3 regions of the Paenarthrobacter sp. YJN-D genome follow, and region 1 is predicted to be linked to each of the others. Evidence: predicted binding sites of a transcription regulator. Region 1 holds the regulator's gene; each other region holds the start of a gene.
The links. Region 1 encodes HrcA, which represses chaperone genes, less so after heat shock. Its sites were predicted from a motif close to TTNGCACTCGNNNNNNNCGAGTGCNAA; they were not measured.
Positions count from the first base shown of each region.

Region 1 (9,586 bases):
TACCCGTGCAACGCACGAGCTTCTCGAAATCGGTGTGAGTTCCCCGGAGCCCACGCCCTCCAAGGGCTTGGGCGTTGGCGAAGTGGGCTACCTGATCACCGGCGTGAAAGATGTCCGTCAATCCAAGGTCGGCGACACCGTCACCAACCTGGCCAAGCCGGCGTCGGAATCCCTCAGCGGTTACGCAGATGCCAAGCCGATGGTCTTCTCGGGCCTGTACCCCTTGGATGGCACGGATTATCCGGTCCTTCGCGATGCGCTCGAAAAGCTCATGCTCAACGACGCAGCCCTGGTGTACGAGCCCGAGACCTCCGCTGCGCTGGGCTTCGGTTTCCGTGTGGGCTTCCTGGGGCTTCTGCACCTTGAAATCACGCGTGAGCGCCTCGAGCGTGAATACAACCTGGACCTCATTTCCACTGCTCCGAACGTGGAGTACGAGGTCACTCTGGAAGACAAGCGCGTCGTCCACGTCACCAACCCCAGCGAGTACCCCACAGGCAAGATCTCCGAGGTCCGCGAGCCGATGGTCTCTGCCACGGTCCTGGCGCCCAACGAGTTCGTTGGCGCAATCATGGAACTGTGCCAGAGCCGCCGCGGCCAGATGAAGGGCATGGATTACCTGTCCGAGGACCGCGTGGAGCTCCGATACTGGATCCCGCTGGCCGAGATCGTGTTCGACTTCTTCGACCTCCTGAAGTCCAAGACCCGCGGTTACGCCTCGCTGGACTGGAAGGCCGACGGCGAACAGGTCGCCGACCTCGTCAAGGTCGACATCCTGCTACAAGGTGAACAAGTGGATGCGTTCAGCGCCATCACCCACCGAGACAAGGCCTACGCCTACGGTGTGATGATGACCGGAAAGCTCCGCGAACTTATTCCCAGGCAGCAGTTCGAAGTGCCCATCCAGGCAGCCATTGGCTCCCGCATCATCGCCCGTGAGAGCATCCGTGCCATCCGCAAGGACGTTCTTGCCAAGTGCTACGGCGGTGACATCACGCGTAAGCGCAAGCTGCTCGAAAAGCAAAAAGAAGGCAAGAAGCGCATGAAGATGGTGGGCCGCGTTGAGGTTCCCCAGGAGGCCTTCATCGCAGCACTGACGACCGACGAGTCCAAGGACAAGGCCAAGAAGTAAATGCCCAGCGTCCTTCCTTTGGGCGATCCGGCACCTGCGGATGGATTATTGCCACCGCAGGTGCTGGACGACGTCGAACAACGCAAATTCGGGCTCTACGTGCACATTCCGTTTTGTGCCGTACGGTGTGGCTATTGCGACTTCAACACGTACACCGCCACGGAGCTCGGCGGGGGAGCGTCGCAGGATGCCTATGCTTCCACGGCTGTTTCCGAAGTCGCTTTCGCGGCGACGACCCTTGAGGCCTCTGGCCTTCCGCATCGTCCACTAAGCACAGTATTTTTTGGTGGCGGTACGCCCACGCTCCTGCCTGCGGAGGATCTCGCAGAGATCCTGCGCGCCGCCGTCGGCTACTGGGGCCTGGAGCCCGGCGCTGAGGTGACCACCGAGGCCAATCCCGACTCTGTAACACCCGAATCCTTGAAGGTGCTTGCCGACGCGGGCTTCACCCGCGTGTCCTTCGGCATGCAGTCTGCGGTTCCGCACGTGCTGAAAGTGCTGGACCGCACCCACACTCCCAGCCGGGTGCCGCTGGTGGTGCAATGGGCCCGCGAAGCAGGCCTCTCCGTCAGCCTGGACCTTATCTACGGGACACCAGGGGAGTCCATGGAGGACTGGGAGTTCTCACTCAAGACGGCGCTCTCGTACGGGCCGGACCACATCAGCGCCTACGCATTGATAGTCGAGGATGGCACCAAACTTGCCGCGCAGATCAAGCGTGGCCAGGTGCCCGGAATCGACGACGACGACCACGCCGCAAAGTATGAACTGGCGGACAAGATGATCTCCTCGGCCGGCTTGAACTGGTACGAAGTCAGCAACTGGTCGAGGACTCCGGATCAGGCGTGCAAGCACAACCTCGCGTATTGGCGCGGAGACGATTGGTGGGGAATCGGCCCCGGCGCGCACTCACACGTGGGCGGTGTCCGGTGGTGGAACGTCAAACAACCCACGGCCTACGCATCACGATTGGGGGCAGGGACCTCACCTGCCGCAGGGCGCGAAACCCTCGACGCCGGCACCCGGGAAGTCGAGCGGATCATGCTGGAGGCGCGGCTCGGAACGGGCCTTGCCGTAGATGCCCTGGATGCGATTGGGCGCCACGCGATGGCGGGCCTCATTGCTGACGAACTGGTTGATCCGGTTCAGGCATTCAAGGGACGACTGGTTCTTACCCTTAAGGGCAGGTTGCTCGCAGATGCCGTAGTCCGCAGGATCCTGCCGGACTGACCTTCGCCTGGGACTGACAGCCCGGTACCGTACCCCCCGGACCCCCCGGATTCATCGGGCGGATCGGGGTCCTACTTGATCCAGCGCAGGTTGAAACGGTAGCGGTGGGGCTGGCCGTGGTTGACCCGGATGCCCGCTGAAACAGAGAAGCACGTCAGTGCCACCCAGATACCCGTGGCAATGACGGCAAAAATGTTTCCCACCACCGGCAGCAGGACAAGGATGTTGGCCAAGACGGCGGCAATGGTGGGAGGCAACGTGAAATTCAGTGCCTCCTTGGATTCCTGCGCTGTGAACGGCCCGCGGTCGCGGAAAATCAGGTAGATCAGGAGAGCCGGCAAGCATCCAAGGATGCCGCCGAAGTGGGCCAAAGTGGCCCACTGCCTGTCCTCGCTGGCTGTCAACGGGAGTGCGTTGGCAGGGGCGCCATGGTACTGGGGCCGGCCTGCGGCGCTGCCCGGTTCTTCAGGAGCGTTATCTGCCACGGTGTCTTCCCTTTGCTTTAAATGCTTTAAAGATGCTGCTGTGTTGCTGTCCAAGAATACCGGGCCGCGCGTCCTTCCCGGGACCAACGCCCCGGAAGCATGCCGGATCCTGATGATCCGGACCGTGGACTACGGGACGGTGAGGAAGTCGATGACTTCTTCCACACGCCCCAACAACGATGCCTCAAGGTCCGCATAGCTGTGCACTGCGCCCAGCAGGCGCTGCCAGCCCAGCCCGATGTCCTCCGCTGTTTCGTGGGGCCAACCGAAGGCCGTGAGAATCCCGGTCTTCCAATCAGTGCCGCGGGCAACGGCAGGCCATTGCTCGATGCCCAGGACCTTCGGCCGGATGGCCTGCCACACGTCCACATAAGGGTGGCCCACGATCAGGACGTTGCCTGCAGCGCCGGGGACAGTCATGGCCTCGGCTGCGATCCGGGACTCCTTTGAGCCCGCCACGAGGTGGTCCACCAGGATGCCAAGGCGGCGGCCGGGACCGGGTCGGAAGTCGGCAATGGCGGACTTGAGGTCGTCCACGCCGTGGAGCGGTTCCACCACAATTCCTTCAACACGGAGGTCGTCACCCCAGACTTTCTCCACGAGTTCAGCGTCGTGCTTGCCCTCCACCCAGATGCGGCTGGCCTTCGCGACCTGCGCCCGTTGCCCCTGGACCTTTACCGAACCCGAGGCCGTGCGATTCGCCTGAACCGCTGAAGCGGGCCGGCGAGGGGCCGGAGGCATCAACCTGATCGCTTGTCCTTCGAGAAGGAATCCGTACCCGAGTTGGAACGACTTCGTTTTACCGCGCCTGTCCTCGAGCGACACGATGTGCATGCCACCGGTCTTTTCCACCCGGGTGACTTCGCCCACCCATCCTGACTGGACGTCTTCGAGGACCATGCCGCGTTGCACCGGCACCTCAGGGAGCTGGCGTTTGGCTGGAGCGGTCAGGTCCTGCGGGCCCCAATTGTCGAAAGCCAAGGAATTCCTACCTCTGTGGTGATGTGAAAGGGGACAGGGGCGGGTTGCCGTCCGCCGGTATCGGGACGCCGCCCTGGATGCAGTCCTCGGACGGTTTCAATGCTAACAACGTGGTGGCTCATACTAGACTTGTTAGCACTTGGGCATGTTGAGTGCTAAGTGTGCGGTGATCCATTGGAGGTCCCGCGGGGACCGGTCCCATGGACCATGGCAGTCGTCAGGAGGTGTAGCAATGAGTGAGCCACGCAAATTGGAAGTGCTGCGTGCCATCGTTGAGGATTACGTGCATTCCCGGGAGCCGGTGGGATCGAAAGCCCTCGTTGAGCGTCATCACCTGGGTGTTTCCAGTGCCACCATCCGCAATGACATGGCTGTCCTGGAAGAAGAAGGTCTCATTGCCGCCCCGCATACCAGCGCCGGCCGAATCCCCACTGACAAGGGCTATCGCCTGTTCGTTGACCGCATCTCCCAGGTCAAGCCGTTGTCCGCCGCCGAGCGTCGGGCAATTCATTCGCTGCTTGAAGGACCCGACGACGTCGATGACATTCTTGAGCGCACAGTACGGCTCCTCTCCCAGCTGACCAACCAGGTCGCCGTCGTGCAGTATCCCCACTCGCACCGCGCATTGGTCCGCCACGCGGAGTTCGTTCTGCTGGCCCCCAAACAGGTGCTGGTGGTCCTCATTGCGGACACCGGGAGCGTCGTGCAAAAAGTCATCGACGCCGGTTCGGACGTGGGGAACGAGGCTTTGATGTTGTTGAGGTCACGATTCCTTGGCAGCATCGCCGGCACCCAGCTGGCACTCCTGCCGCAGGTGTTACCGTCGGTGGTGGCCCTTTGCCCGCCGGATCTTCGTGCCCTCGCCCAAAGGCTGGCCAATGGCTTGGAATCCCTGAGCGACACCAGCCGTGAGGAACGCATTCTGATGGCCGGTACGGCCAACCTCGCACGTTCCAACGTTGACTTCCCGCTAAGCATCGGTCCCGTGCTTGAGGCCCTTGAGGAACAAGTTGTCATGCTCCGGTTGTTGTCGGACATGGGAGACGATCCCCGGGGCGTGACAGTCAGCATTGGCCGGGAGAATCCGTACGACGGCCTGGCCGAGGCCTCTGTAGTGGCCACCGGCTACGGTTCCGGCGCCAAGGTGGGAATCCTTGGACCGACCCGCATGGACTATCCCACCACCATGGCAGCAGTTCGTGCCGTGGCCCGTTACCTTTCCCGCATTCTCGGCGGCTGAACACCGGCCCGGGAAAACATCCGCAGTACAACCAGGAAGAGATACCGACTTTGAGCAGCCACTATGACGTTTTGGGAGTCTCGCCGGAAGCCACCGGGGAAGAGATCAAAAAGGCGTACCGCAAGTTGGCGCGGAAACTCCACCCGGACGTAAACCCGGGTGAAGATGTCGCGGAGCAGTTCAAGGCCGTGACGCACGCTTACGAAGTGTTGTCAGATCCCCAGAAGCGCCGCGTCTACGATGCCACGGGCAACGAGAACGGCACTGATAACGGCTTCGGCGGCGGCTACGCCGGCCAGGGCTTCGCCTTCCAGGACATCTTCGACACGTTCTTTGGCGGCGGCGGTGGACACGGAGGGCCCGCCTCCCGCGTACGACGTGGCCAGGACGCCCTTATCAGCGTTCGGATCGACCTCAAGGATGCCGTGTTCGGCGTCAACAAGAAGCTTGAAGTGGACACAGCCGTGGTCTGCCCCACCTGCGACGGCAGCTGCTGCCGCCCGGGAACCCACCCTGAACGCTGCGACATCTGTGGTGGCAGCGGCCAGGTTCAGCGCGCCGTCCGCTCCATCCTGGGGCAGGTCATGACCACCGCCCCCTGTGGTTCCTGTGAAGGCTTCGGCACCGTCATCAAGGATCCCTGCAACGAATGCAACGGCCAGGGACGCATCAGGAGCCGCCGTTCGCTCACCATCAAGGTTCCCGCCGGCGTCGCTACCGGTACGCGAATCCAGCTGTCCGGCCAGGGCGAAGCAGGACCCGCAGGTGGTCCGGCCGGTGATCTCTACGTGGAGATCCGCGTCAACAACGATTCCACGTTCGTACGCGAAGGCGACGACCTCCACGCCACCCTCAGCGTGCCCATGACGGCTGCTGCCTTGGGGACCGACGTGCAGCTTGAGACGTTCGACGGCGCACAAGACATCGAAGTGAAGGCAGGCACGCAGTCCGGAGAGGTCATCACCCTTCGTGGCCTCGGCGTAACGCACCTGCGGGGCTACGGCCGCGGCGATCTGAAGGTTCACCTGCATGTGGAAACACCTACCAAACTGGACCATGCACAGGAAGAACTCCTCCAGCAGCTTGCCAAGCTCCGCGGCGAGCAGTTCACCGAAGGAAAACTGGTGGCCAGTGGTGGCATGTTCGCAAAGCTCCGGGACAAGCTCGGTAACCTGTAGCAGTGAGCAACCCCGTTTTCTTTACGCCGGCCGGCAGCCTCAGCCACGTAGCGCCCGGTACTGATTTTGTCTTGCAGGGTCCGGAGGCCCGCCACGCAGTGACGGTGAAGCGCTTGGCCGTCGGTGAATCCGTTGACATCGCCGACGGCGCAGGTGCCCGTCTCACTGGAGTGGTCGCCGAAGCGGCGCCCGGTGCCCTGACGGTCACCGCCACCGACATCGTCTTCGAAGCCCAGCCGGACGTTCGATTGGTACTGGTTCAGGCGTTGGCCAAGGGTGATCGCGACGAGCTCGCAATCGAGACGGCAACGGAACTCGGCATTGATGCCGTGATTCCCTGGCAGTCGGAGCGATCCATCGTGCGCTGGAAAGCGGAGCGGGCAGCCAAGGCGCATGCGAAATGGGAGTCAGTGGTCACCGCGGCTGCAAAACAGGCGCGCAGGGCCTGGGTACCACCAGTCCGCCCGATCGTCGACTCCAGCGGTTTGGTGAAAGCCGTTGCCGAGGCCGACTTGGCCGTCATTCTTCACGAGGACGCCAAAAACCCTCTACGGGAGGTCCTGGAGAGGCTGGATGTCAACGGCGCTTCACCCAGTGAGGTTCTGTTGATCGTGGGGCCTGAGGGCGGGATCTCGCCGCGTGAAGTGACGCGGCTTAGCGATGCAGGGGCCGTGACGGCCCTCTTGGGTCACCATGTCCTGCGGTCGTCGACGGCGGGACCCGCCGCCGTCGTCCTGGCCAGCGACGTCCTCGGTCGCTGGTAGCCGGCGAACGTCGAATCAGGCCACGGTGAACAACCGGGTGTCCGTGCTCGATTCGATGGCCTTGCCGGCATCGTCGACCTCGGTTACCCGCAATTCATATTTTCCGGGTTTCAGTGTCGCGCCGAAGCTGAACAGACCATACTGCCCGGGTTCGCCGGTTGCTTTGGTCTGGCCCGTGAGCAGGCTCGACTTCTCACCCTTGCCGTTGTCCTGAAGGATCTGCCAGCTGATGGGCCGTGAATTGTCCGTGGTGCGCCCGTTGAACTTGATCAAACCAGGGGGCAGGGACACGTCCTCCTGCGGATCGATGATCCACAGCGGCGCCACCAAGGAAGCATCACGCGTCATGGGTTCGCCAAGTTTCACTTGCCCGAACGCCATGTAGTCCTTGTGTCCGTCAACGAGAATGACCACTTGGATCTGCTGTCCGGAGTTGATGAGTCCGGAGGACGATGCCGCGGCCGACGCGGTGTAAACCAGCTGCTGGATGGCCCGTTGCGCCATCCCGGCATCGAGGTTTGAGTTGAAGGCGTCGCGGGACACATCAACGGTGATCACGTTTTTCCCCGAGATGGAGGTCGCCAGGCTTCCTGGTTCCTGCCAGGGCGTGAAGAAGTCGTGATCCAGGGGCTTTTCCGCCATCATGATCCGCAGGGCCGTCGTCACAGGATTGCCGTCACCGGAAATGTCCCGGAACTCACGGTAGAGGTAGACCTCCTCCTTGCTCCGCCCGATCCAGTAGACGGGAATCTTGGTGGACGCCTGCGTCGTTTCCAGTGGTGCGTTGCTCGCAGGGGCGTCCTGGACCGTCATCGGAGGCGAGCTCTGTGTCGCCTGACTGCCCCCTCCGCCGTTGGCGATGCAACCAGTGAGCAGCATGACAGCAAGCATCGCCGGCGCAACGACGGCGGACTTGGTCCGCTTGCGTGCGCCGCTTCCGTTGCTCGCTGGCTCGGTGATGGCGTTTCCTGTCTGACGATGCAAAACGCGGCCGCCTATGGGGCGGGCCGCTGGGGTCGGAACTGCGGGGGCTCGACCACCCGCTATGCCAGCTTGGCACATCGTCGACGGCGTCCGGCCGGGTTTCTGCGGACGCCGGCCAACTGAAACATGATTGATACCGGCTTGATGCCGAGTTGAGACAAAATGTCAGCAGTGCAGCGGCGGCAGTGATCCGGACCATTGGCGAGGTTCATCCCGGGCCGCGCTGGCGTAGGATTGCGTCATACGATCAACCGGAGGAGAACAGGCCGTACGGCCAGCACTATGAGTGAATCTTTGAACGGGCGGCTCAGGACCGGAAACGGGAACCAGTCGACCACCGAGTTCCCGCACACCTTACCGGGCACGCGCACGGAGGTTGTCACCTTCGACAACTCCGACCAGATGGTTCACTCGCTGGGCAGCCACGATGAAGCCCTGCGGTACATCGAGGAACAGTTCCAGGACGTCAACTTCCACGTCCGGGGCAACGAGCTTTCCATGACCGGTCCCGCAACCGTCATTCCCCGCATCATGCGCCTCCTTGAGGAAGTGCGCGGTCTTGTGGCGAAGGGGACATTGGTAACGCCTGATGTGCTCCAGCAGTTGGTGTCCCTCCTGCGGACCCAGTCTGTGCAAAACCCCGCGGACGTCCTGACCCACAACATTCTTTCCAGCCGTGGCAAGACCATCAGGCCCAAGACGCTGAACCAGAAAAACTATGTTGACGCCATTGACGACAACACGGTGATTTTCGGAATTGGCCCTGCAGGTACGGGCAAGACCTACCTGGCCATGGCCAAGGCCGTCCAGGCGCTCCAAATGAAGGAAGTCAGCCGGATCATCCTGACGCGGCCCGCCGTTGAAGCGGGGGAGAGGCTGGGATTCCTTCCAGGCACTCTGAGCGACAAGATCGACCCCTATCTGCGCCCCCTTTACGATGCCCTGCACGACATGATGGATCCGGAATCCATCCCGCGATTGATGGCGGCGGGCACCATCGAAGTGGCTCCGTTGGCCTACATGCGTGGTCGGACCCTCAACGACGCCTTCATCATCCTTGATGAAGCCCAGAACACCACTCCGGAACAGATGAAGATGTTCCTGACCCGGCTTGGCTTTGGCTCCAAAATGGTGGTCACCGGTGACGTCACGCAGATCGACCTGCCCTTCGGAGCAACGTCCGGGCTGCGTATTGTCCGGGAAATCCTGACCGGGATCGACGACGTGAATTTCTCCATCCTCGAGGCCGCAGACGTAGTACGGCACCGCCTGGTGGGCGATATCGTCTCCGCCTACAGCGCGTGGGATGATGCCCACCGCGCAGAGGCAGCACACACACCTAAACGTGGAGAACGTAAATGAGCATTGAAGTCAACAACGAGTCCGGCGTGGCAGTGGATGAAGCGCAGCTGGTGACGTTGTCCCGCTTCATCTTTGAGCGCCTGTATATCCACCCCCAGGCAGAGCTGTCCATCTTGCTGGTGGACGAACCCGCCATGGAGAAACTGCACATTGAGCTGATGGACGAGCCGGGAGCCACCGATGTGCTGTCCGTGCCCATGGACGAACTGACGCCCGGCACCCCGGACAAG
Region 1 is NZ_CP053549.1:774,503-784,088, reverse strand. It holds gene lepA (translation elongation factor 4) at 1-1,132, shown strand, start outside; gene hemW (radical SAM family heme chaperone HemW) at 1,133-2,362, shown strand; gene HMI60_RS03650 (DUF4870 domain-containing protein) at 2,434-2,847, opposite strand; gene HMI60_RS03645 (DUF3097 domain-containing protein) at 2,977-3,828, opposite strand; gene hrcA (heat-inducible transcriptional repressor HrcA) at 4,061-5,068, shown strand; gene dnaJ (molecular chaperone DnaJ) at 5,119-6,246, shown strand; gene HMI60_RS03630 (16S rRNA (uracil(1498)-N(3))-methyltransferase) at 6,249-7,010, shown strand; gene HMI60_RS03625 (GerMN domain-containing protein) at 7,026-7,901, opposite strand; gene HMI60_RS03620 (PhoH family protein) at 8,277-9,356, shown strand; gene ybeY (rRNA maturation RNase YbeY) at 9,353-9,586, shown strand, end outside.

Region 2 (10,826 bases), 2.1 Mb from region 1:
GGCGCCGCGAGCGGAACATCGAGATGCCTTCCATGCAGCGGTCCCGGCTGCGGCGGGTCGCCAAGGAGTATGTGCGGCCCGGAGTTCATATCGCCGATCTCCACAGCTCGCTGGTCCTTGTCCAGGAGCAGCGTGCGTTGTGGGCCGGTTACGCCACTACGCAGCGGCACCCGGCCGTTCCTTCCGGCCTGGCCGACCTCGGCGCACTGTACCGGGAGCTGGACGCTGAACTGCGGCGCCTCGGTGAGGCGCTCAAACACACGTCGGCCGGAGGCTCGCTCCACGGTACGCCTTACGCGGAGCTGACGGAACGCTTGGAACAGCTCGTAGCCGACACCGCCACGCTGGAAACCTTGCCCGAACGCACGCTCCTCATTGAAGAAATGCGCGAGCACGGCCTCGGGGAGCTTTTGGCGGATCTGGCGGAGCGGGAGGTACCTGCGTCCTCGGTGGCCGCGGAGCTGGACCTGGCTTGGTGGCAGTCCGCGCTGGAAGCAATGATCAGCGGCGACGACTATCTTGCGATGTCCGACGGCGACTCCCTGAGGCGCCTCGAAGCTGAATTCCGGCTTGCTGACCAAGCCCACATCGCCAGCGGTGCTGCGCGGCTCCGCTGGCAGCTTGCCCAAAGGTGGCGCCAGGGATTGGTGGAGCACCCTCGCCAGGCTGAACTGCTGCGGGCCTTGCTGAAAGACGGCCGGGTTACCCTGCCTGCGCTGAGCGCCCAAGCCCCGGACCTCGTGCCGTTGCTTGTCCCGGTGTGGTCGGTCAGCCCGTACCTGCTGACCGGCGTCCTGCCGGCTGAGCAGAAGTTTGATGCTGTCGTGGTCATCGACGCTGAGTCCACCTCGTTGCAAGCGGTCCTTCCCGCGATCGCCCGCGCACGGCAGGTAGTTGCTTTCGGCGACGCGAAGATCGCCAATGCGCGGACCTTCAGCGTGGCCGTCGAACCCCCGGTTGCCGGAGTCGCGAGCCACGAAACTGTGGAGAGTGCCTTCAAGGCCTTGGCCAGGGTCCTGCCATCGTGGCAGTTGAATTGGGTGTATCGGGCAGTGGATGAAGACTTGATCCTGCAGCTGAGCAAGAACTACTACGACGGCGGCCTGAAGCGACTGCCCGACGGCAACTCGGTTACGGGATTGGATCGCTCGATCCTTGTGGAGTATATCCCTGACGGCACCGGCCTTCCGGGCGCCGATCACGAGGGGGTCGAGTCCGTCACTGCTGAGGTCAACCGGGTGGTGGATCTTGTCTTTGAACATGCCACGCTGCGTCCCCGCACCAGCTTGGCTGTGGTGACGGCAAGCCTGCGCCACGCTGCCAGGATCGGCGAGGCCATCAGGCTTCAACTGCCGAACCATCCATTGCTGTCTTCCTTCTTCGCCGCCGGCCCCGAATCCTTCCGCGTGGTGGATCTGGAACGCGCGCAGGGCTTGGTGCGGGACCATGTGATCTTCTCCCTCGGGTATGGACGCACCCCGCATGGCCGGGCGCTCCACTCCTTTGGACCGCTGTCCACTGAGGGCGGGCGTAACCGCTTTGCCTTGGCCATGACCAGGGCCCGGCGCTCCATGCACGTCCTGAGCTGCTTCCGGCCCGAGGACCTCGACCTCGATCGCCTGGCACACGGCGCAGTGGACTTCTACGAGTTGCTGGACAGGGAGCTCTCGGGGAACAGCAATCTCGGAACCCCGGCTTCCCGTGCCGTTGCCAGCGAGCAAGCACTTGGCGAGGACCCGTTGGTGGCGGATCTTGGCGAACGACTGCGTGCCCGCGGCGCCCGTGTCTGGCACCTTTACGACGGTGTGCTGGACATAGCCGCAGCCGCTGATCCTGTGCACACCATTGGCAGGGAAGGTGCTGAAATTCCCACGCCCGTAGCCATCGAGTCCGATGGCACGGAACGATACCGGCGCATGAGTGTCCGTGAACGCAGCCGGCTGCGGCCTCAACTGCTGGAGCGCATGGGGTGGCGTTATATGTCGCTGTGGACGATCGAAGTCTTCACAGACCCGTCCTCCTGCGCCGATCGCATCGGTTCCTACCTTGGACTGGAAAACCACATTCCGAAGGCTGCCGAGTCGTCTCAACATGGCTTCCTGGACATGGATGTTGAACAATTGAATCTGGACAAGGCTCAGCCTGTGTTCACCCGTTCCCCGGCCACCGGCCCGGATCACCAACCCGAGGAGGATGCCAAGGGGACGCGGGACCAGACAGGGGACAGGAAAGAAGCACCAATGACGGAACAAGGAAATAGTTCCACCGACGGCTCTGCCGGGGAGAACAGTGGATCGGACAACACGGCAGCTGAAAAAGCCGCCGAGCCGACGGCTGCCAAGCACAGCTCGGGCGGCATCCTCCCCACCAAGGCCGCGGAGGACGATCCCCGCAGATGGGGCGATGAAGCAGGCTATGACCACGAGCAGTGGTTGAAGGAACAGAAGCCCCCGCACTGGGGATGAGCGATTGAGCAGCTTCATGGGCTGACCAGAACAAAGAAAAGCTTGCCTTGCGTGGATGCGCCGGCAAGCTTTTCTGCTTGTTGGGGGTTGGCAGCGACCACCACCAGCCCTTCTGTATCGCTGGTGCCAAGCCATTCGCCGGCCTTGCCGCCCTGGGCCGAAGTCCAGAGAACAGGAACAGGGCCAGCCAAAACCTGGCTCTGGCGGGATTCGTCATAACTGCCGGACGCTGTGAGGACAACGGTCACCAGCTGCCCCGGCGACAGAAGCTGGATGGAAGAAGGATCTGCCATGCGCAGGGGGACGGCAGCGGAACCTGCAGGAGTGCCCGCGAGCAAGCCAGGGCCCAGGAGGCTTGAATCCGTGGGTGTTTGTCCCTTGCCCAAAGGCGAGGCCAGCTGGCGCCCAACCAGGGTCGCGACATCATCCACCCACGCGGAGATGGCCAGCTCGGCTGCGACATCGACCCTGGTGAAATCTGACTCCTTCAGGCTCGCGCCGGCCGGTAGATCACGGGCTGCGACCAGGACGCTGACCCGGGCGGCCGACGCAGGCGTCAGCTGCTGTACCGCCAGACCGGCAGCAAGGCATAGAAGCAGCGCGACGCAAAGCCGCCGGTTGCGGGAAAGCCACGCCCTGAGTGTGGGCTTTCGCTTTGGAGGTCCGTTGCGCCGCGCACGGCCGAACCCCCCTGGAAAGCGCCTGGGGGAGGGCGAGGGGTGGTACGGCAACCGTTCATGTCCAGCTGTTCCAGCTGAACGCTCGGCATGGGCAAGGAAGGCGCTACGGGCGGAGTGTGACATGCCGCCACGGTAGTCAGCAGCCCCGGCCGCCTAACAGGGGCCGGGTTGCCTATGTGGAAAAGTTCCGGAGCTAGCTCGCCGCGGCGGCCGGTGCGGGAGCGGGCGTGGCCGCAGCTGCGGGTGCAGCCGGTGACGTGGGCGCAGCGGATACTGTGCTGCCCTTGGCGTCACGGGAGTCAGTGCGGTAGAAACCAGAGCCCTTGAAGACGACGCCCACGCTGTTGAACTTCTTGCGCAGCGTGCCTTTGCATTCAGGGCACTCTGTCAGGGAGCTGTCTGAGAAGGACTGGACGATGTCGAAGGCATGGTCACAGTCTTTGCAGGCGTATGCGTATGTGGGCACTGAGTTCCTCCTTTAGGACAAAGTTCAGGTCCTGCTCCGCCGTGCCGAATAACTTCCGCATTAGCAGTCCCAGGGCCTGAGTGCCAATTCTATCATCCGTCCCCCTGAGGTGTGCCAGCACTTGTGCCGGAGCTCACCAACCGGAACCCGCCGGAAATGACCGGGAGTCAGACGGGCTCCGCTGCGTTGTCGAGAACCACAACGCCCGAAGGTGTCAGCACTTCCCGCACCGGGCGATCGAAGGCCTCGGCGGGTATGGAGCCTGAAGGCAACAGATCGTCGTCGTACACCACCGCGATGGTGGGCGGCCGCCGGCCGGACGCGTCCAGGCCCTGCAGGAGCCGGTCGTAATAACCGCCGCCTTGGCCAATCCTGTTCCCGTCCCGGTCCACTGCGGTGGCCGGCATGAAGATTCCGGCCGTCGAAGCGACCACTGAACTGTCCAGGCGCTCACCGGTGGGTTCGTCGATGGGAGCGTAGGCGGACCTTGTGAAGACCGTGGACGGCGTCCAATACACCCAACTCAGTTGCCGTTCCGGTTCGCAGACGGGGAGCAGGACTTCATGGCCCGCTTCGTGGAGGGCTTCAAGCAGTGGCATGGTGGGCGGCTCGAAGGCGACTCCCACGTACACCGCGAACGACGACGGTGTTCCGGACGTGACGGAGCTGGCCCACGAGGAACCGTGCCGGGCTATCGCTTCGCCCGCATCAGCGATTTGCCCTGGTGTCAGGGCCCTTCTGTACAGCCGCCGGTTGCGGCGGATGTCTTCTTTCGACGCCATCTGTATCCAATCCTGGGGGTTCGTCGGGTCCGGTTAAAGTGTTTCCTTGTGTGTTGCCGGCAATAAAATGTACGGCCCGCGCGGCGGGGGGTTTAGCTGATGCTCTCTTCCTTCCGTTACATTAGTCCGGTGACTCTCGATAACAACGCTGTCCGTAAGGCCGTCATCCCCGCAGCGGGTCTTGGTACCCGGTTCCTTCCCGCCACCAAGGCGATGCCGAAGGAAATGCTGCCTGTGGTCGATAAGCCCGCCATCCAGTACGTCGTCGAAGAAGCGGTGAAGGTTGGCCTGCACGACGTCCTCATGATCACAGGACGCAGCAAGCGCGCCCTGGAAGACCACTTTGACCGTGTTCCGGCGCTTGAAGCGACCCTGGCTGAGAAGGGCGACACCGCCAAGCTGGAAGCGATTCAGTCGGCTACCAACCTGGGCGACATCCACTATGTCCGCCAAGGCGACCCGAACGGCCTCGGCCACGCAGTCCTTCGTGCAAAGCAGCACGTCGGCTACGAGCCTTTTGCCGTCCTGCTGGGCGATGACCTCATCGACGCCCGCGACGACCTCCTGAGCGAAATGATTGCGGTCCAGCAGAAGACCGGCGGTTCCGTGGTAGCCCTGATCGAGGTCGAGCCTTCCAAGATCAGCGCTTACGGTTGCGCCGACGTCGAGGATATCGGCGAGGACGGTTACGTCCGTATCAAGCAGTTGGTGGAAAAGCCGTCGCCGGAAGAGGCGCCGTCAAACCTCGCCGTGATTGGCCGCTACGTGCTGCACCCGGCCGTCTTCGAAGTCCTGGAGCAGACCGGCCCCGGCCGCGGTGGCGAAATCCAGCTGACCGATGCGCTTGAGGTCCTGGCTGCGGGCGAGGGCGAAGGCTATGGCGTGTACGGCGTGGTGTTCCGCGGCCGCCGCTATGACACCGGCGACAAGCTCAGCTACCTGAAGGCGTGCATCGAGCTCGCGTGCGAACGCGAAGACCTTGGTCCTGAGCTGCGCGAGTGGCTGCCGAACTTCACCGCCACGCTTCCCCAGTAACACGGATGTACGGGTCTGCGATCTGGCCGGTAACGCTGGAGTGCGGAGACCTGGCCCTTCGGCCCATCCGCTATCGCGACAAGCGGGAATGGTCCGAGGTCCGTTCCCGGAACAGTGATTGGCTGGCACCGTGGGAGGCGTCCAACCCGGCTCCGGGTGGCCGCCTCCCCAGCTACCGCCAAATGGTTTCGTCCCTGAACGAGCAGGCCCGTCAGTCCACCGCATTGCCGTTCGTCATCGTTGAACGCACGGCAGGCGCGCGGGAGCCCGCCATCGTTGGCCAATTGACGGTCTCGTCGATTGTGTGGGGATCGGCCATGATGGCCACGCTTGGCTATTGGGTGGACAAAGACCGGGCCGGGCGCGGGATCGCTCCCACAGCTGTAGCCATGGCCACCGACCACTGCTTTACTGTGTTGGGTCTGCACCGGATGGAAATCAATATCCGCCCCGAAAACGGGCCCAGCCTGCGCGTGGTGGAAAAGCTCGGATTCCGCGACGAAGGGTACCGGGAAAGGTATCTGCACATCAACGGACAGTGGGCTGACCATCGCTCCTTCGCGTTGACCTCCGAAGAAGTCCCGGAGGGTCTCTTGCGCAGATGGCTCAAAGGACAAACGGGCAGGTCATAGGGCTTTTCAGCTTTATCTCCAGTCATTTGCGGACTCGACCACGACACACCGGCCGCAATGCCGCCACCCCCGGTGATTTGCTTCTACGGTTTTGAATGTGGACTTCCCTCTCAGCAGCTCAGTGATACTCGTGGTCACTGTCGCGCTGTGGATGGTCTGGGTGGCGCCGTACGTTCTTCGGAACAGGCGGCAACAAGTCCAAGCGGCCGCTGTTCCAGCAGAGGCTTTCGACGACGAACCAGACGAACCGCAGGCAGGGGTGGTACTGACTTTGGCACCTCAGCAGGAGAAACCGATGGAGACCATGCACAGCAAAGCACAGGCGTCGCCCCAGGAATCCCGCGCGTCAGAGCCGTCCCTGGGGAAGTCGTCCAGCACTCCGTTCACCATCCGCTACGCGCGGCTCACACTGGCGGTGTCCGGACTTGCCTTGCTCGTGACGGCAATCGTTTCCGGCATACTCCGTCTTTTCGGCACGGGCTCTGTCTGGTTGCCCCTGGTCTCGTTCATCGGTGCGGTGGTCGCCGTCGTCGTTTTGCGTAAGCTCGCCCTTCGGGATCTTCGTGAACGACGCGCACGCCGTGCAGCGCAGGCGTCGCCCATTCCGACACCGGCACGCTACTTGCCGAAGGAGCCGGTTGTAGAGGCGAAGGAAACCACAGTTTTCGACGCCGAAGCCACCAGTCGTGAGGCCGCCCGCCTGTCGGCGGTCGAACTTCGCCAAGCGGCGTTGGCCGTCGCAGTTGCGGCCGGCGACGAGTCGGCGCAGGCCGCCGTTGACTCCAAAGGTGCGAGCTGGAAGCCCGTAGAGGTTCCCAAGCCCACCTATGTCGACGCTGCCAAGGCTCCCCGTCCGGCGCCGGAGCCCCTTGACCTTCCGGAGGCCCCGAAACCTGTCGGCAAGCCCGTCCTGAAGCAAGCCGCCGGGCAAACTGACGCTGCAACCGCGGGCGCTTCCGCCAAGGCCCCGAGCGCCCTGAGCAACCTGGACGATGTCCTGCAACGACGCCGCGCGTAACAGGCCATGACTTCCATCTGCGTTGCTGGTGGCACTGGTCGGGTGGGCCGCGAGGTCGTCCGGCTCGCTGTGGCCGCGGGGCATAGAGTCTCAGTCTTCAGCCGTCACGTTCCGCCAGCGGGGTCGCCGGTCCATGTCGACGGCGCCACCTACGTCGCCGGCGACGTCACCACAGGTGAAGGCCTGGAGGCCGCTATGGCGGGTGCCGACGTCGTTATTGACTGCCTTGAAGGCCAGTTCGGCAAGGCGCAAAAACAATTCGCCGACGGCGGCGCGAGGCTTCTGGCTGCCGCCCACACCAGCTGCGTCCCAAGGGCCGTGATGCTCTCCATCATCAATTGTGATCTCAGCAGCTTTCCCTATTACGTGTCCAAAGCCGATAAGGAACGAAAGTATGCCGGGGCGCCGCTGGAAACCGTGGTGGTCAGGGCGACCCAGTTCCACAGTCTGGTTGCCGGGGTCTTCGCTGCGGGTTCCCGGGTCGGGCTGATCCCAGTGTTCAAAGGCGTGGATTTCCAGACGATTTCTCCGGCGGATGTTGCAGCAGTTCTGTTGGAGGAAGCGTTGGCGGATTCTCTTCCTTCGCAGCACCACCTGCGGACGGTAGGCGGTCCGGAGGTGCTCTCCATGCGCGCCCTGGCCGGGTCCTGGAAGGCTGTGACCGGCGCGCGGGGTTTGATTCTCACTGTTCCGTTGCCCGGCAGCATGGGGGCCTTCCTGCGCTCCGGACACAACCTCGCACCGGATAAAGCGCTTGGCGCGGAGACGTTCGTGTCGTGGTTGGAAAAGCGCCGGGAAAGTTTGTAGCCTAGGGACACTGGTCTGGCGGAAACGTCTGGTCCGGGGGCTATAGCTCAGTTGGTAGAGCGCTTCGTTCGCATCGAAGAGGTCAGGAGTTCGAATCTCCTTAGCTCCACAATATTCCTTAGGGTCGGCGGATGTTAGCCTTCGAGGTGCAGTTTAGCCGCGCTTGGTTCCGGGGCTCGGAATCAACGTGCTTGGTACCCAACGGACCCTATCTACCAGAGCCCACTCTATCGATTGAGTGATACGGTGCGAGAGACATCGGAGCATGGCCGATTTGGTCGGTGCGCGAGCCGGACCCATTTATGGTATTTCTATAGGATTTAGAGGTCTAAGTCTAAACACGGGGAGAAAATTGTCAGTTTATAAGTTTCCATCGAAGAAAATTCACCGAGGCTTTTTTTATCTCAACGATGAGACTGTCATTAATTCCTTATCTGCTGTGGAAGCGGGAAAAATTGATGAGGTTGTTGCAAAAGTAAATTCGGCTAGTGAGGGGGCCTTTGGTGGGGGGCTAGGATTCCACGGTGTAGGTCCCGATGGTTCCCGAGAAGCTAAATCCGCTTTTGCTGAAGAAATTGTCCGAACTCGAACCCGATTTTCTGTTTTTGAACTGTGGTATCAAACCTTGATCGAAGGAAATGCCCTTGGCATATTTGACGGGTGGGGAGCGGCAGCCTTGGAAGAAGTTAAGCCCGGTCATACCGTTGAATTTCGCGCCACCTTGGAAGTCGTTCCCATCCAGGCATTGTTCAGGCTTTATCTTTGGTTTTCAGATAAGGCGAAGGCCCAGGGGAATATATTTAGCCAGAAGGGGGATGACCTAAAGAGCACAAAGGATGCGGAACGAAATATAAAAATGCTCCTCGGCGATAATGATGATGGCGGCTTGGGTGAGACGGTCTTCATCGCGCGGCCAGTAGGTGAAGCGGGTCCGGTCGTGGCTATGCCTGTTTCATCCGAGTGGTTGATCGGAAAAATGGGACGGTTGGGTGGTGAGTACACTGTGGTCGCCCAAGTTGACCAGATCCTAGCTCAGGGTGAGGAGCTGCCAACAATGAGGCTAACTCACGATGCTGCTGCCACACCGATGGAAATTAATACACTGCGGGAATCGGTAAACAACTTCATTGAGCCAGCTAAAGCAATGGGTGTGCAAGTCTCTGCATCTGATGCCAGCATTACAGGCCCGGCCCTTTGGTTGAACCCAATTGCCATATTCCGGTAGTATATTTGGCTTGCATTAACTGTCGATCCAATTAGTTAAGTGAGGCGCTAGAGTTCCGAGACATGGAGATCACATGGTCGTGATGTTGTCTCCATGCCTCGGCGGAGGATCAGCACCTCGCAGCCTTCATTTGTCCCGAGCTTGGCCACACATCCGGCTGCAGTAGCCAGTTGGGTTGGCTATGCCTGACCCAAGGCCGACCAGTTGACATCTATGCCTGCGGCTTCGATTTCTCTTGCAATTTTTGTCTTCCAACCCCCAGCCGCGTCGAGTGCCGTATATACGAATCCCTTCATATCTCCTGGTTCTTCGACGCCATCGTCGTAGAGAACAGCGACATTCTTTCGACCCAAAGCGCCCATGAAGAATCCCATTTCAAATACGACATTTTGCCGTCCACGCGGTTTTAGGTCGTCTTCTGACTTCGCCTTACCGAGATCGTCAGCTGTAAGAAGCGCGACAGCATAGCCTGTGCTAGCAGCGCTTGCTTCAAGCTTCTCCATTAGAACAGTCCCCTTATTAGGCTGTTCGTGGAGAATGACAGGTTCATGGCCCGTCAACGCGAGCAGGAAGCGTGCTAGCTCGTGCTTTTTCTCCCCATCGTGTCCATGAACGATGAAGATGCGCCCAGCAGCATCCACATTTCCCTTGTCAGCTACAACAATGAGATTCTCGAGCTCTTCGGAGAGAGCTGCTTGGCGGGCCTCGTCACTTAGCATCAGTTGTTTCTTGGCTGCACGCAGGAGCGACATAGCTTTCCTGACGCCAGCTTGTCGGTGTCGGGTGATGTCAGTTCCGGCGTTATATATGGAAGGGCTGAATCGAATCACCGAGAAGTCCGAATAGAGGGGTGAGTCTTGACCAACAAGGGTGCGGAGTACCACCCCGGTTTCATCTTTCCAGTCAGAGAAGTTTGTCGGGGTGCCGTCATTGGCTGCGGTGATCTGCTCGTCTAGGAGCTCTAACTTGCGAGATAATTCCATTAGAAGAGACTATCCAACCTCTTGGCTGCGTGGTGCCAGGAAGTTGGACGACCTTGTCAGCTGGGAGAGGCAAAGAACGGCGTATAAGATTGGAATCCGGCGATTATGGGCGTCGCACCTGCGCCGTCGATGACCAGTCTCGCTCCTCAGTCGTGCAGCTATCAAGGCAGGGAGCTACATCTACCTGGACGCACTGCGTGTTCCGTCCTGGGAAACCGCCCCCACTTGGCTGGATGCCAGCAGTTGAAGGGCTCCTTCGGCGGAAGAACCAGGATCAGTCGCATACATGAGAATCCGGTGCCCTGATTCGTCCGGAGGGGTAAGAACCTCGAAATTGAGCACCAGATCCCCAACGTCCGGGTGATGAAGATGTTTCAGCCCGGACATGCAGTTCTCGACCGGATGCCGGGCCCACAGGGCTGCGAATTCTTCGCTTTTCATGGTCAGCTCTCCAACCAGGGAGGCCAGTTCGGGATCGTCCGCGGATTGGCCGGCAACCAGGCGCAGCGACGAAACAGCCCGCTTGGCTTCCTCGCCCCAATGTGTGTACAGCTCACGGGTGTGGGGGTCGAGGAACAGCATCCGGGTCAGGTTCGGCCTTGTCGCCGGCGTTGAATGCGCAGAGAAGTCCAGATGGCCGGCAACAAGCCTGTGGCCAAGGGCATTCCATGCCAGCACTTCGCTCCGGCGGCCCAAGACAACAGCCGGCGTGGTCGGCATCGAATGAATCAGC
Region 2 is NZ_CP053549.1:2,974,559-2,985,384, reverse strand. It holds gene HMI60_RS13825 (DUF4011 domain-containing protein) at 1-2,465, shown strand, start outside; gene HMI60_RS13820 (RcpC/CpaB family pilus assembly protein) at 2,480-3,268, opposite strand; gene HMI60_RS13815 (FmdB family zinc ribbon protein) at 3,339-3,611, opposite strand; gene HMI60_RS13810 (5-formyltetrahydrofolate cyclo-ligase) at 3,779-4,393, opposite strand; gene galU (UTP--glucose-1-phosphate uridylyltransferase GalU) at 4,493-5,428, shown strand; gene HMI60_RS13800 (GNAT family N-acetyltransferase) at 5,434-6,060, shown strand; gene HMI60_RS13795 (hypothetical protein) at 6,191-7,078, shown strand; gene HMI60_RS13790 (SDR family oxidoreductase) at 7,085-7,885, shown strand; tRNA gene HMI60_RS13785 (tRNA-Ala) at 7,922-7,994, shown strand; gene HMI60_RS13780 (hypothetical protein) at 8,151-9,110, shown strand; gene HMI60_RS13775 (TIR domain-containing protein) at 9,290-10,093, opposite strand; gene HMI60_RS13770 (helix-turn-helix transcriptional regulator) at 10,274-10,826, opposite strand, start outside.
Region 2: HMI60_RS13815 (FmdB family zinc ribbon protein) is a predicted target of HrcA. The motif match lies at 3,672-3,698, and genes of this name have one in related genera.

Region 3 (10,826 bases), 1.3 Mb from region 1:
GCAAGGGTGTCGGATTTCGCATTCAACCATGCTCCCGAAAAACGATATCCAACATTCAGATATCCACAGATTCGTCCCTTCGAGCCGGGGCGACCCCTCCTCCACAGGGCATTGTGAGGCCCGGTCTGCGCCTGATATCCGAACAATGGCACGCAGAGCCGGCCCCACAACGACATGCAACATAGGGTTGAGCCATGGAAGCGCCCAACGATGTCGTTCTTGTTGCCGATGTAGGAAAGAGCCGCTGCCGCGTGGAATTGCGCCGCGGAACTGAGCTGCTGGGCGCCGCAGACCAACACGGTTTTCCCGGCGTCCACGTGGAGAATGGCCCCACACTGGCGTTCGAGCTGCTCCTTGAAACTGTCGCCTTGCTTCCACCCGCTCTTCCCCTCGGCGCGGTCACCAGCGTCGGGGCGGCCGTAGCGGGCGTGGCAGCTTCCGAGACGAAGGCCCAGGAACTGGCCACCCTGTTGTCGCAGCGCTTCAGCGTCCCCGCAGCTGTCCTGTCCGACGCCACGGCCGCCCAGCTCGGCGCACTCCAGGGCGCCCCGGGCACTACGTTGATTGTCGGCACGGGCGCCGTTGCCTTCCGTTTTGACGAAGCCGGGGTCCTGCACCGGGCCGACGGTTGGGGACCGTATCTGGGTGACCGCGGCAGCGGCCGCTGGATCGGCCAGCGGGGTCTGCAGGCAGTCCTCGAAGCGCACGACGGCGGTCCCTCCACGTCTTTGTCGGCCGCGGCAGGGGCGCTGGTCGAGTCGCCGGAACTCCTTCCGGGATGGTTGGCCGAACAGGAGAACCCCTACCGGGCGATGGCCCGGTTCGCGCCGCTGGTTCTGCAGGCAGCGGAGGCGGGTGACGCCGTCGCGCATGGCATCGTCGGTGAGGCATGCCGCATCCTGTCCCGCACCGTGGAGCTCGCCTCCGGCGGGGACGGCACGTCACGGCGCGTGGCATTGCTGGGCGGAGTGGTGGGATCGGACTTCTTTGCCGCGCTCTTGCGGAAGTCCCTCGCTTCGGCTGGGATTGAGGTGGTGGCGCCGCTCGGCGATGGCTTGGACGGTGCTGCCCTCGCTGCGACGCGCCGCGGGCTCATCCAGGAAAGGTACATCCACCGTGACGGAACAAACTGGCCCGACTGACGCGGACAAACTCGCAGGCCTGCGCTCGGAACTAGCCGGATTGCAGACCGAAGCCGCCGCCGAAGGCCTGGACAACCTGGACATCCTGGGCACCGAAGAACTCGTGGCGGCCATGCTCGCCCACAGCGCGGGAGTACACGCCGCCGTCGCAGCGGCCAGCCCGGCCATTGTGCACACCGTCGACGCCGTTGCGGAGCGGCTCCAGCGCGGAGGCCGCCTTTTGTATGTGGGAGCCGGGACGGCCGGACGTTTGGGTGTGCTCGATGCCAGTGAGTGCCCACCGACATTCGGCACCCCGCCGGGACTCGTCGTCGGGCTGATCGCAGGCGGACTTAAAGCGATCCAGCACCCTGTGGAGTACGCCGAGGACAACGCAACGGCCGGGGCACGCGACCTGCACGATATCAACGTGACCGAGGCGGACGCCGTCGTCGGAATCACTGCCTCCGGGCGGACCCCGTACGTGATCGGCGCGCTGGAGGAAGCCCGGAAGCGCGGCGCGTTCACGGCGTCGCTGGCGTGCAACAAGGGCTCGGCCGTGAGCCATGTGGCGGATGCGGCGATCGAGGTGGTGGTGGGTCCCGAGTTCATCGCCGGCTCCACCCGGTTGAACTCCGGCACGGCGCAGAAACTTGTCCTCAACATGATCAGCACGCTGGTGATGGTGAAGCTGGGCAAGACCTACGGAAACCTCATGGTGGATCTGCGTGCGACGAACGAGAAGCTGCAGGCCCGTTCGCAGAGGACCGTCCAGCACGCCACCGGGGTTTCCGCCCAGGAAGCCGCCGCCGCATTGGACTCCGTGGGCGGCTCGGTGAAAGCCGCGATTCTGGTGCTCCTGACGGGCATCGATGCTGGTCAGGCCAAGGGTGCGCTGGAGGAAGCCGGCGGTTTCCTGCGCAGGGCCATCGAGAACCAGAAGTAACGTTGCCCGGCAGCGCATAAAGTTGCATGCAGGAGGCCCAATGAATACATACACAGCCGTGCCCAGCGGCGAACAAGTAGTGCAGGAACTGCCGTGGCGGTGGAAGGTTCAAGGCAGGATTTTCCTGATCGGTGGCCTCGGGTTCATGTTCGATGCCTGGGACGTCACGCTCAACGGCATCCTGATCCCCCTGCTGTCCAAGCACTGGTCGCTGCAGCCGGCCGACGCTGCGTGGATCGGTACCGCCAACTTGATCGGCATGGCCGTGGGTGCGTTTGCCTGGGGCACTATCGCCGACACCATTGGGCGGAAGAAGGCCTTCACCGCCACCCTCCTGATCTTCAGCATCTTCACCGTTCTGGGTGCGTTCTCGCCGGACATCGTGTGGTTCTGCATCTTCCGCTTCATGGCCGGCTTCGGCCTTGGCGGCTGCATTCCCGTGGACTATGCGTTGGTGGGTGAGTTCACGCCGCGCAAGCAACGTGGCCGGGTACTGACAGCCATGGACGGTTGGTGGCCGGTGGGCGCTGCCCTGTGCGGGTTCGTATCGGCCTGGCTGGTTGCAGCTTACGGCGACTGGCGGCTCACCATGCTGATCATGGTGCTCCCCGCGTTGCTGGTTTTCTGGATCCGGCGCAGTGTTCCGGAGTCTCCTCTGTTCTTGATCCGAAAGGGCCGGCGGGCCGAGGCAGCGGCCGTCATTGATCGGCTGGTGGACGCGACCGGGGCTGAGCCGCGCGCTTACAGCCTGCCCGAGCCCCAAGCCGCTCCCCGCCTCTCCGCGGGCTCCGCGTGGACCCAGTTGCAGCGGATATGGCAGTTCAACTGGAAGATCACGACGGCTGCCTGGGCTTTGTTCTTCAGCATTCTGCTGGTCTACTACTTGTCTCTGACCTGGATGCCGCGCATTCTCATCGGCGCGGGGTTTGAGGAGTACAAGGCGTTCGTGACCACGGCGGGAATGGCCGCCGTCGGGCTTTTGGGCGTCGTGGTGGCCGCAGTCCTGGTGGAGCGTGTGGGACGCAAGTGGATCCTCGCCATCACCGGTCCGCTGTCCGCGTTGACGCTGGTGATTGTGGCGTTCGTGGTGGATGTGCCCTCCGCGGCCGTGTTCTGGCTGCTGGTGTTCGGCTTTGTGGTGCAGGTGGCCATCCCGGTCCTGTACGCCTATGTTTCCGAGCTGTATCCGACGGAGCTGCGTGGCTCCGGCTTCGGCTGGGCTTCTACGTTTTCCCGCATCGGCGCCGGATTCGGCCCGTTGGTGTTTGCTTCGTTCTTCTGGCCGGAGTTCGGGTTGGCGACGTCTTTCGCGCTGGCGGGTGGGCTGGTGCTGCTCTCGGTGCTCTGGATGGCGTTCTTCGCCCCGGAAACCAAACAGCAGATCCTCGACTAGCCCGTTTAGCCAGCGAGGGGTGGGCGCCCTTGGGGTGGGCGCCCGTGGGTGGGCCGGCTCAGTTGGCTGCGGCGGCGAGCTCGGCGAGGGTCTGGACCAGGAGGCGGCGCTCCACTACCTTGATGCGTTCGTGCAGGGTTTCTTCGGTGTCGTCCGGAAGCACTGATACAGCTTCCTGCGCGATGATGGGCCCTGTGTCCACACCGGCGTCGGCCCAGTGGACCGTGCAGCCTGTGACCTTCACGCCGTAAGCCATGGCGTCGCGGACACCGTGGGCGCCCGGGAAGGCCGGCAGCAGGGCCGGGTGCGTGTTGACGTACTTGCCGCCGAAAGCGTCGATGAAGTCCGCGCTGACAATCCGCATGAATCCTGAGGAGACCACAACATCCGGGCTGTAGGACAGGACCTTGTCCCGCAAGGCAGCATCCCACTCCGCGCGGGTTTCGAACGAGTTGAAGTTCACCACGAACGTCTCAATGCCGGCTTCGTCAGAGCGCTCCACACCGTAGGTATCGGGACGGTCAGCGCCCACAGCGGCGATCTCGACATCCAGTTCACCCGACTTCACGGCGTCGATGACAGCCTGAAGATTGGAACCGGTACCGGAGACAAGGACAACAATGCGCATTGCACTAGCTTATGGGCGGCTCGCGTAGGCTGGAAAACATGAATCCCGACGTCGGCCCCCGGCCGAGCCAGCAACCTCGCTCCGAGGCCGAAAAGTCCGCCCTCGGCGTGACCCAGAACCTCTTCCGCGCTTTCCTTTTGTCGGCTTTGGGCGCGTTCTTTGTGTTCTCCCTGAACGTGAATTACGTGTGGTTGAGTGCCATTCTGACGCTGGCCGCGTTGGTGTTGGGCATCGCGGTTCTGGTGCGGACCGTCAAGTACAAGCACCCGCGGTTGATTCTCTTCGGGACCATTTCAGGCCTGGTGGTGACCGGCGTTATGTGCCTGCTCATCCTGACGTCGGCCCTTTTCTTCAAGCAGGTCAGCACGTACCAGGATTGCGCCCGGTCAGCACTTACGGAGTCCGCGAAGACGCAGTGCCTTACGCAACTTGAGAAGTCCATGCCGGGCTCGCTCAGGTAGCCCAGCACCACCGGACCTGCGCGCTCAGGCGTGCTCGTCGTCGTACGCTGCCTCGTCCAGATTGGCCTCACGCAGCTTCTGGCGGCGTTCCAGCCAGGGCCCGACTGCGTAGCCAATCACGACGCCGATACCCACTTCCGCAGCCAGCCAGACTGCCGTCCACAGCGGGTGGGGCCCGATTTCCGTGAGCCGCCCTATGCCGGCAGAACCGCGCGCGACCCACGCCAGTGCGCCACCAAGCAGGCCCGCGACGGAACCAATGAAAGCGCCCAGGAACAGCGTGGACACGGTGGCCGTGAACCAGCGGGCCTTGATCTTGATGGAAAGCCACTCGTCAAAGTGGTTTTCGCCCTCTCGGAGGAACCACCAGCCGGCCAGGATGCCTGCCACTACCGGCAACGCGAGCGCCATGGCTCCGAAATCCAATTGCCCAGCCGGCAGGCTGCCCAGGATCGGGACCGCCGGAAGTGGTCCCACGGAAGTGCCCAGCGGACCCGCGGTGGAGCCGATGCCCAGTGAGAAGCCGGCTCCCGAGGACCACGACAAAGCGAAGATCACCAGGTTGGGCAGGAAGCCGAGTTGGGCGATCGTGAGCACAGCGCCGCCCAAGGCGCCGGCCTGCAGGCCTTCGTAGACTGCGATGATGTCCGTCCAGTGCCACACAATGGTCACAGCCAACAGCACGGCTGCCAGGCACACGGCGGCCATCGCGGCCACGAAACCGGCCTTCAGTGCTGAGCCGACATACGAGCCGGCCCACCGTGAATGCTGGCTGGTCTTGGAGAGCCAGGCGACGGCGTCGACACCGATCAGGCGGCTCCAGGAACCGGCCTCGCGTCGGGCGCCGACGATCATGCCCAGGCCGAACGAGATCAAGGGGATGGACATGGCCAACCACAGATTGATGACTACTTCGGGTGTGCGGCACACAAATCCGGTGGCTGCGCCGAACGCCGCGTACACAACGAAAGCGCCCAGGAACGCCTGCCACAGCTGATCGGTGTAGGAGGCACGGGCCAAGCGACGGCCGGCACGCCATGCCAGCAGAAACGGGATGAGGGTCAAACCCAGCGGAATCAAAGACAACAGTCCCGACCCCGGCTGCGCAGCCGCGGCGCCAACGTTTACGTGAGCCAGTTCCAGCGGCACCCCGTGGATCAGCAACCAGGCCTGGCCGCCCAGCCGCGCAAGGGTGTCCACGGCGCGGTCCTGGAAACCGTCTGTAGCCCACACTCCGACGAGCGGAAGCACCACAACAATGGCCGAAATGAACGCTGCCTGGGCCGCTTCCAACCCGCCCTGCAGCCAAAGGGGCATAGGGAGGCCACGGTTTCCGGTCTGATCAGCGCGCAGTTTCATCGTGTTCAATCGTGCCACGACGAGCCGCTCTCCCCCGTCAGGCGCCCCTGAAATACCGCGAATTTCAGCGCTTTTTCCTGCTGGCCGCCGTAAGATGGGAGGTGTTCTCCCGGGGCAGACCACCACCCCCTGACTGACATTGAAGCCCGGAAACAAACCGAAGCCGGGAACTAGGAGCGGCCAATGGATAGGTGTCACAACTTTTAACAGAAAGTCGTACTAGCAGCTGGTGCAGCCGCCTTGGAATTCTTTCCCAGGCTGCACCAGCCTTCTTTTGCCCACGCGCTCTTTCACCGAGGGGTTGGCTCTCAGCACTTTGGGGGCGCACCTTTCGCCGAGGGGTTGGCTCTCAGCACTTTGGGGGCGCACCTTTCGCCGAGGGGTTGGCTCTCAGCACTTTGGGGGCGCACCTTTCGGTCGAAACCTCGCCCCTCGCGGAAACCACGACGGCGGGCGGCCGGGTTGGGGCGGCCACCCAACCTGCCCTGCGCCAACCTTCCCGACCTGTGCCACGCAAACGGATTGATGCCACCCAAATTTGGGTGTCGTCAATGCGTATCCATGGCTGCTATCGGTTTGCGCGTCATGAACGGTCAAAGCTGGCAGCGGCGTCGGCTCTCACCTCGCCGAGGGGTTGGCTCTCGGCACTTTGCAAGCACACCTTTGGGTCGAGACCTAACCCCTCGCGGCCACCCACAAGACGCTCGAACGCTCACTCACAGCTGCGGGCCGTAGATGAACTCCTTGGCATGATTGACGGCCTTCTTGAAGGCGTCGTTGCGAAGTGTCACCTGCTCCTGGTTGGCGCCTCCTTTTGGTTCCACGAACGTGGTGGGTCCGGGGCGCAGCATCCAGATGTCACCTGCCGGCGGCAAATAGAACACCCCGAAGGAGCGATGCTCTGGATCGTCGGTCCAGATGGGGACGACGGCGACCGCGGCACCGGTGTCCGGGTTGATCCACTGCGCCCGGGGAAGGGGTTGTTCGTGGACTTCCGGGTCCAGGAACGGCGCTGTCCCCCTGCCCCAGCGTTGTTCGAACCGCTCGTAGAACGCGGGGATGATGTGGCCGTCATACGGACGCCAAGCACTCATGGATTACTCCTTGGTGTTCTCAGGTTTCTGGACGAAGGTTCCCAACGGGTGGGCCCAAAGGTGAGCGGTGACTGCTCGCCGCTCGTCCCAGGCCGTGGTTCGCGCCTGTGCACCCGGACCTTCACGGGTGTTCCGCCGGCACCAACAATGGATCCACTCCGCCGCGCCCGATCGTATGCCGCCCGCTTTCCTGGGTCCGACAACACGACGTACGCCTGCATGATGGCGTGCAGTTCCTGGAGGTCGGCCGCGGAGGTGGTGTCGCCGTCGTCGACCTTTTGGCGGGTGTCCGGGTGGTGGGTTCGCAGCAGTGCGCGGTAGGCGCGGGTGATTTCACGCGCCGTCGCGTCCGGCGGCACGTGGAGGGTGGCGTAGTAGTCGGGTTGCGTACTCACTGCGGGTTCCGGTTCATGCTGCGGATCAGGCGATGGCCCCCGGCCTGGGCCGGGGGCCATCAATCGGGAGACGACGGGCGGGGGTCGCTTTCATGTGCGCTAAGAAACGCTGTGACGTGGCACGAAGCCTGCGCCCGACTTTTCCGATGCGGCCGCCTCCGTCGTTCCCGGTCGCTGCCCTGCCGGTCGGCCACCCCCGGGTGAGCCTTCCGGCAGGACGGACTGGATTATGCGTTGATCTCCTGCCTCTGCCCATTGGAGGTGATTTCAATGCGCCGTGGCTTGGCCTTTTCGGCGACGGGGATGCGGAGTGTGAGTACCCCGGCGTCGTAGCTGGCCTGGACGCCATCGGTGTCCAAAGTGTCACCCAGGATGAGTTGCCGGCTGAAGACACCCTGCGGGCGCTCGGCGGCAATCATCTCCGTGTTCTCGCCCGCGGGCGACTTCCGTTCTGCCTTTACCGTCAGGACGTTCCGTTCGACATCCAACTCCACCGAATCAGGGCTTACGCCAGGCAGATCGAAGGCAACAACGAATTGTCCGTCCTCCTGCCATGCATCCATCGGCATTCCGGCCGGGCGTGCTGTTGTGCCAAAAACCTGTTGGGCGAGCCTGTCGAATTCGCGGAACGGGTCAGTGCGCATCAGCATTGGGTTCTCACTCCTTTGGTTTTGATGCTGATTCTGTTAGGTTCCAGCCTGTTCGATCTGTGTTGGCTGGTATAGATTTTTTATAGCACTGGTGAGAGAGTGGTGCAAGTAGCTTTTTGGAAGATTTCGGAGGTTCTAATGGCGGTTTCGGATCGCGCGACTGCTGCCCAGGAGCACGACGGCGGCCTGCCCACCCCAGCGTCCGACGGCGGCACTGATGGTGGCCGGGACACGCAAGGGGTCTATGCGATCTCAGTTGCCGCGGAACTGGTGGGAACCGGGCAGCAGAACATCCGGCAGTACGAGCGCAAGGGTCTGCTCACCCCCGAGAGGACCGACGGCGGCACGCGCCGCTACAGCGAAAACGACCTGACCACACTGCGCCGGATCGGGGTGCTCCTGGACGAAGGACTGAACCTGGCCGGTGTGAAGCGGGTACTGGAGTTGGAGGAGGCCAACCGCGGGCTGAGCGAGGACAACCGTGGGCTGAGTGAGCACAACGAGGAACTCCGCGCGGACAACCGTGGGCTGCGGAAGGATTTGAAGCGGGCGCGGGGTGGGCGACCAGCCGAACATCAGTAAGTCGCTTCCGGCATTCCTACTCCCAGTGCGAGTGTTTTCTTCAAGACTCCCCCTGCTTGCTGCGAGTCGGAGACCAGCCCAACCCACCTGTTAACCCACTCTTCCCGCACAGGCCACCCCCGCGCACCCAGTAAGCCACCCGCCGCGACCACCGTTGAAGGCGTGAGGATCGCAATCGTCGCCGAATCATTCCTGCCACTGATGAATGGGGTCACCCACTCGATACTGCGGGTGCTGGAGCATCTGCAGGAGCGCGGGGATGAGGTGATGGTGATCGCGCCGTCGACCTCGGACACTGATGTTTCGAGCGTCGAGAAGGGCGCGTATGTGCACCGGCTTCCCTCCGTGCCGCTGGCCGGTTACACGAATGTGCGGGTGGCGTTGGGTGGTGTGAATCGGGTCAAGCGAATCCTTGCCGATTTCGCGCCCGACGTCGTTCACCTCGCCTCCCCTTTCGTCCTCGGCTGGCGCGCCGTGCAGGCCGCCCACCAACTCGGCATCCCGACGGTCGCGATCTACCAAACCGAAGTTCCCAGCTACGCGGGCCGTTATGGCGTGCCGTTCCTGGAGAACTGGGCCTGGAACCGCGTGGACAACATCCACCTCCTGGCCACCCGGACGCTGGTGCCGTCCACGTTCGCGCTGAACCAGTTGCGCGGACGCGGCATCCTTCGCGTGGACATGTGGCGGCGCGGTGTGGATACCGCGCGCTTCAATCCCGCGAAACGTTCGACGGCGTGGCGCAGCAAAGTAGCACCTGACGGTCAGCGCATCATCGGCTACGTCGGCCGGCTCGCCGTCGAGAAGCAGGTGGAGGATCTCGCCGTGCTGGCGGATGTGCCGAACACCAAGCTGGTCGTCGTCGGCGATGGCCCGCAGCGCGAAGCTCTCCAAGCCGCGCTTCCCAACGCCCATTTCGCCGGTTTCCTCGGCGGCGAAGCCCTGGCGGAGGCCGTCGCCGGTTTCGACCTTTTCGTCCACCCCGGAGAGTTCGAGACGTTCTGCCAAACCATCCAGGAAGCCATGGCGTCGGGCGTTCCGGTGGTGGCCACGGGTCGCGGCGGCCCCTTGGACCTGGTGGAAAACTCCCGCACCGGCTGGCTGTACGAGCCCGGAAACCTCACCCAGCTCCGCGCCTACGTCCAGGACCTAATGGGCGACGACGCCAAGCGCCGCGCGTTCGCAACGGCAGCTGCCGCTTCGGTCCAGGGCCGGACGTGGCCGGTGCTCAGCGCCGAGCTGGTCCGTCATTACAACGAAGTCATCTCCGGCGTGCCCAGCGAAACAACCGGCCCCTCGGAACTCACCTCAAGCAAAGGACCCTCCTCATGAAGATCTCCGTGATCGGCTGCGGCTACCTCGGGGCAGTCCACGCTGCAACTCTGGCGTCCATGGGCCACACCGTGGTGGGCATCGACGTTGATGCCGCCAAAGTGGAGCAGCTCAACAAGGCGCTGGCCCCGTTCCATGAACCGGGTCTGGATGAGCTCCTGAAGGATGGCCGCACCACAGGCCGGCTCTTGTTCACCACGGATTTCGCGGCTGCAGCGGACGCGCAGGTGCACTTTCTCTGCGTGGGTACCCCGCAGTCCAAGACCTCGGACACCGCGGACCTCTCGTACCTGATGGGCGCCACGAAGAGCCTCCTGCCGCACTTGGCGAAGGGCGCCGCCGTCGTCGGTAAATCGACTGTGCCGGTAGGCACGGTGGAAACGCTTCGCACGGTGCTGACCCGACGCTCTGACGTCCTGCTCGGCTGGAATCCGGAGTTCCTGCGGCAAGGCACCGCGGTGAAGGACTCGCTGGTGCCCGATCGGCTGGTGTATGGGGTTCCGGGTGGCAAGGGCGCCGCTGCGGGCGCGCCCGTCACCGCCGTGCTGGATGCGGTATACGAACCTCTGATCTGCGCCGGCATCCCGCGGCTGGTCTGCAACTTCGCGACTGCGGAGCTGATCAAGTCGGCGTCGAACGCGTTCCTGGCCACGAAGGTCAGCTTCATCAACGCGATGGCCCAGCTGTGCGACGCGTCGGGCGCGGACGTGAGTGAGTTGAGTGAGGCGATGGGCCTGGATCCTCGTATCGGCAACCGCTACCTGCACGCTGGGCTCGGCTTCGGTGGCGGCTGCCTGCCCAAGGACATCCGCTCCTTCCGGGCCCAGGCGCGTGAATTGGACGTACCGTCCGTGGATGAGTGGAT
Region 3 is NZ_CP053549.1:2,071,142-2,081,967, reverse strand. It holds gene HMI60_RS09830 (endonuclease domain-containing protein) at 1-22, opposite strand, end outside; gene HMI60_RS09825 (N-acetylglucosamine kinase) at 195-1,142, shown strand; gene murQ (N-acetylmuramic acid 6-phosphate etherase) at 1,117-2,067, shown strand; gene HMI60_RS09815 (MFS transporter) at 2,108-3,460, shown strand; gene purN (phosphoribosylglycinamide formyltransferase) at 3,519-4,088, opposite strand; gene HMI60_RS09805 (hypothetical protein) at 4,100-4,549, shown strand; gene HMI60_RS09800 (DUF6350 family protein) at 4,574-5,908, opposite strand; gene HMI60_RS09795 (hypothetical protein) at 6,625-7,002, opposite strand; gene HMI60_RS09790 (J domain-containing protein) at 6,999-7,397, opposite strand; gene HMI60_RS09785 (Hsp20/alpha crystallin family protein) at 7,625-8,047, opposite strand; gene HMI60_RS09780 (MerR family transcriptional regulator) at 8,186-8,629, shown strand; gene HMI60_RS09775 (glycosyltransferase family 1 protein) at 8,792-9,961, shown strand; gene HMI60_RS09770 (UDP-glucose/GDP-mannose dehydrogenase family protein) at 9,958-10,826, shown strand, end outside.
Region 3: HMI60_RS09785 (Hsp20/alpha crystallin family protein) is a predicted target of HrcA. The motif match lies at 8,130-8,156, and genes of this name have one in related genera.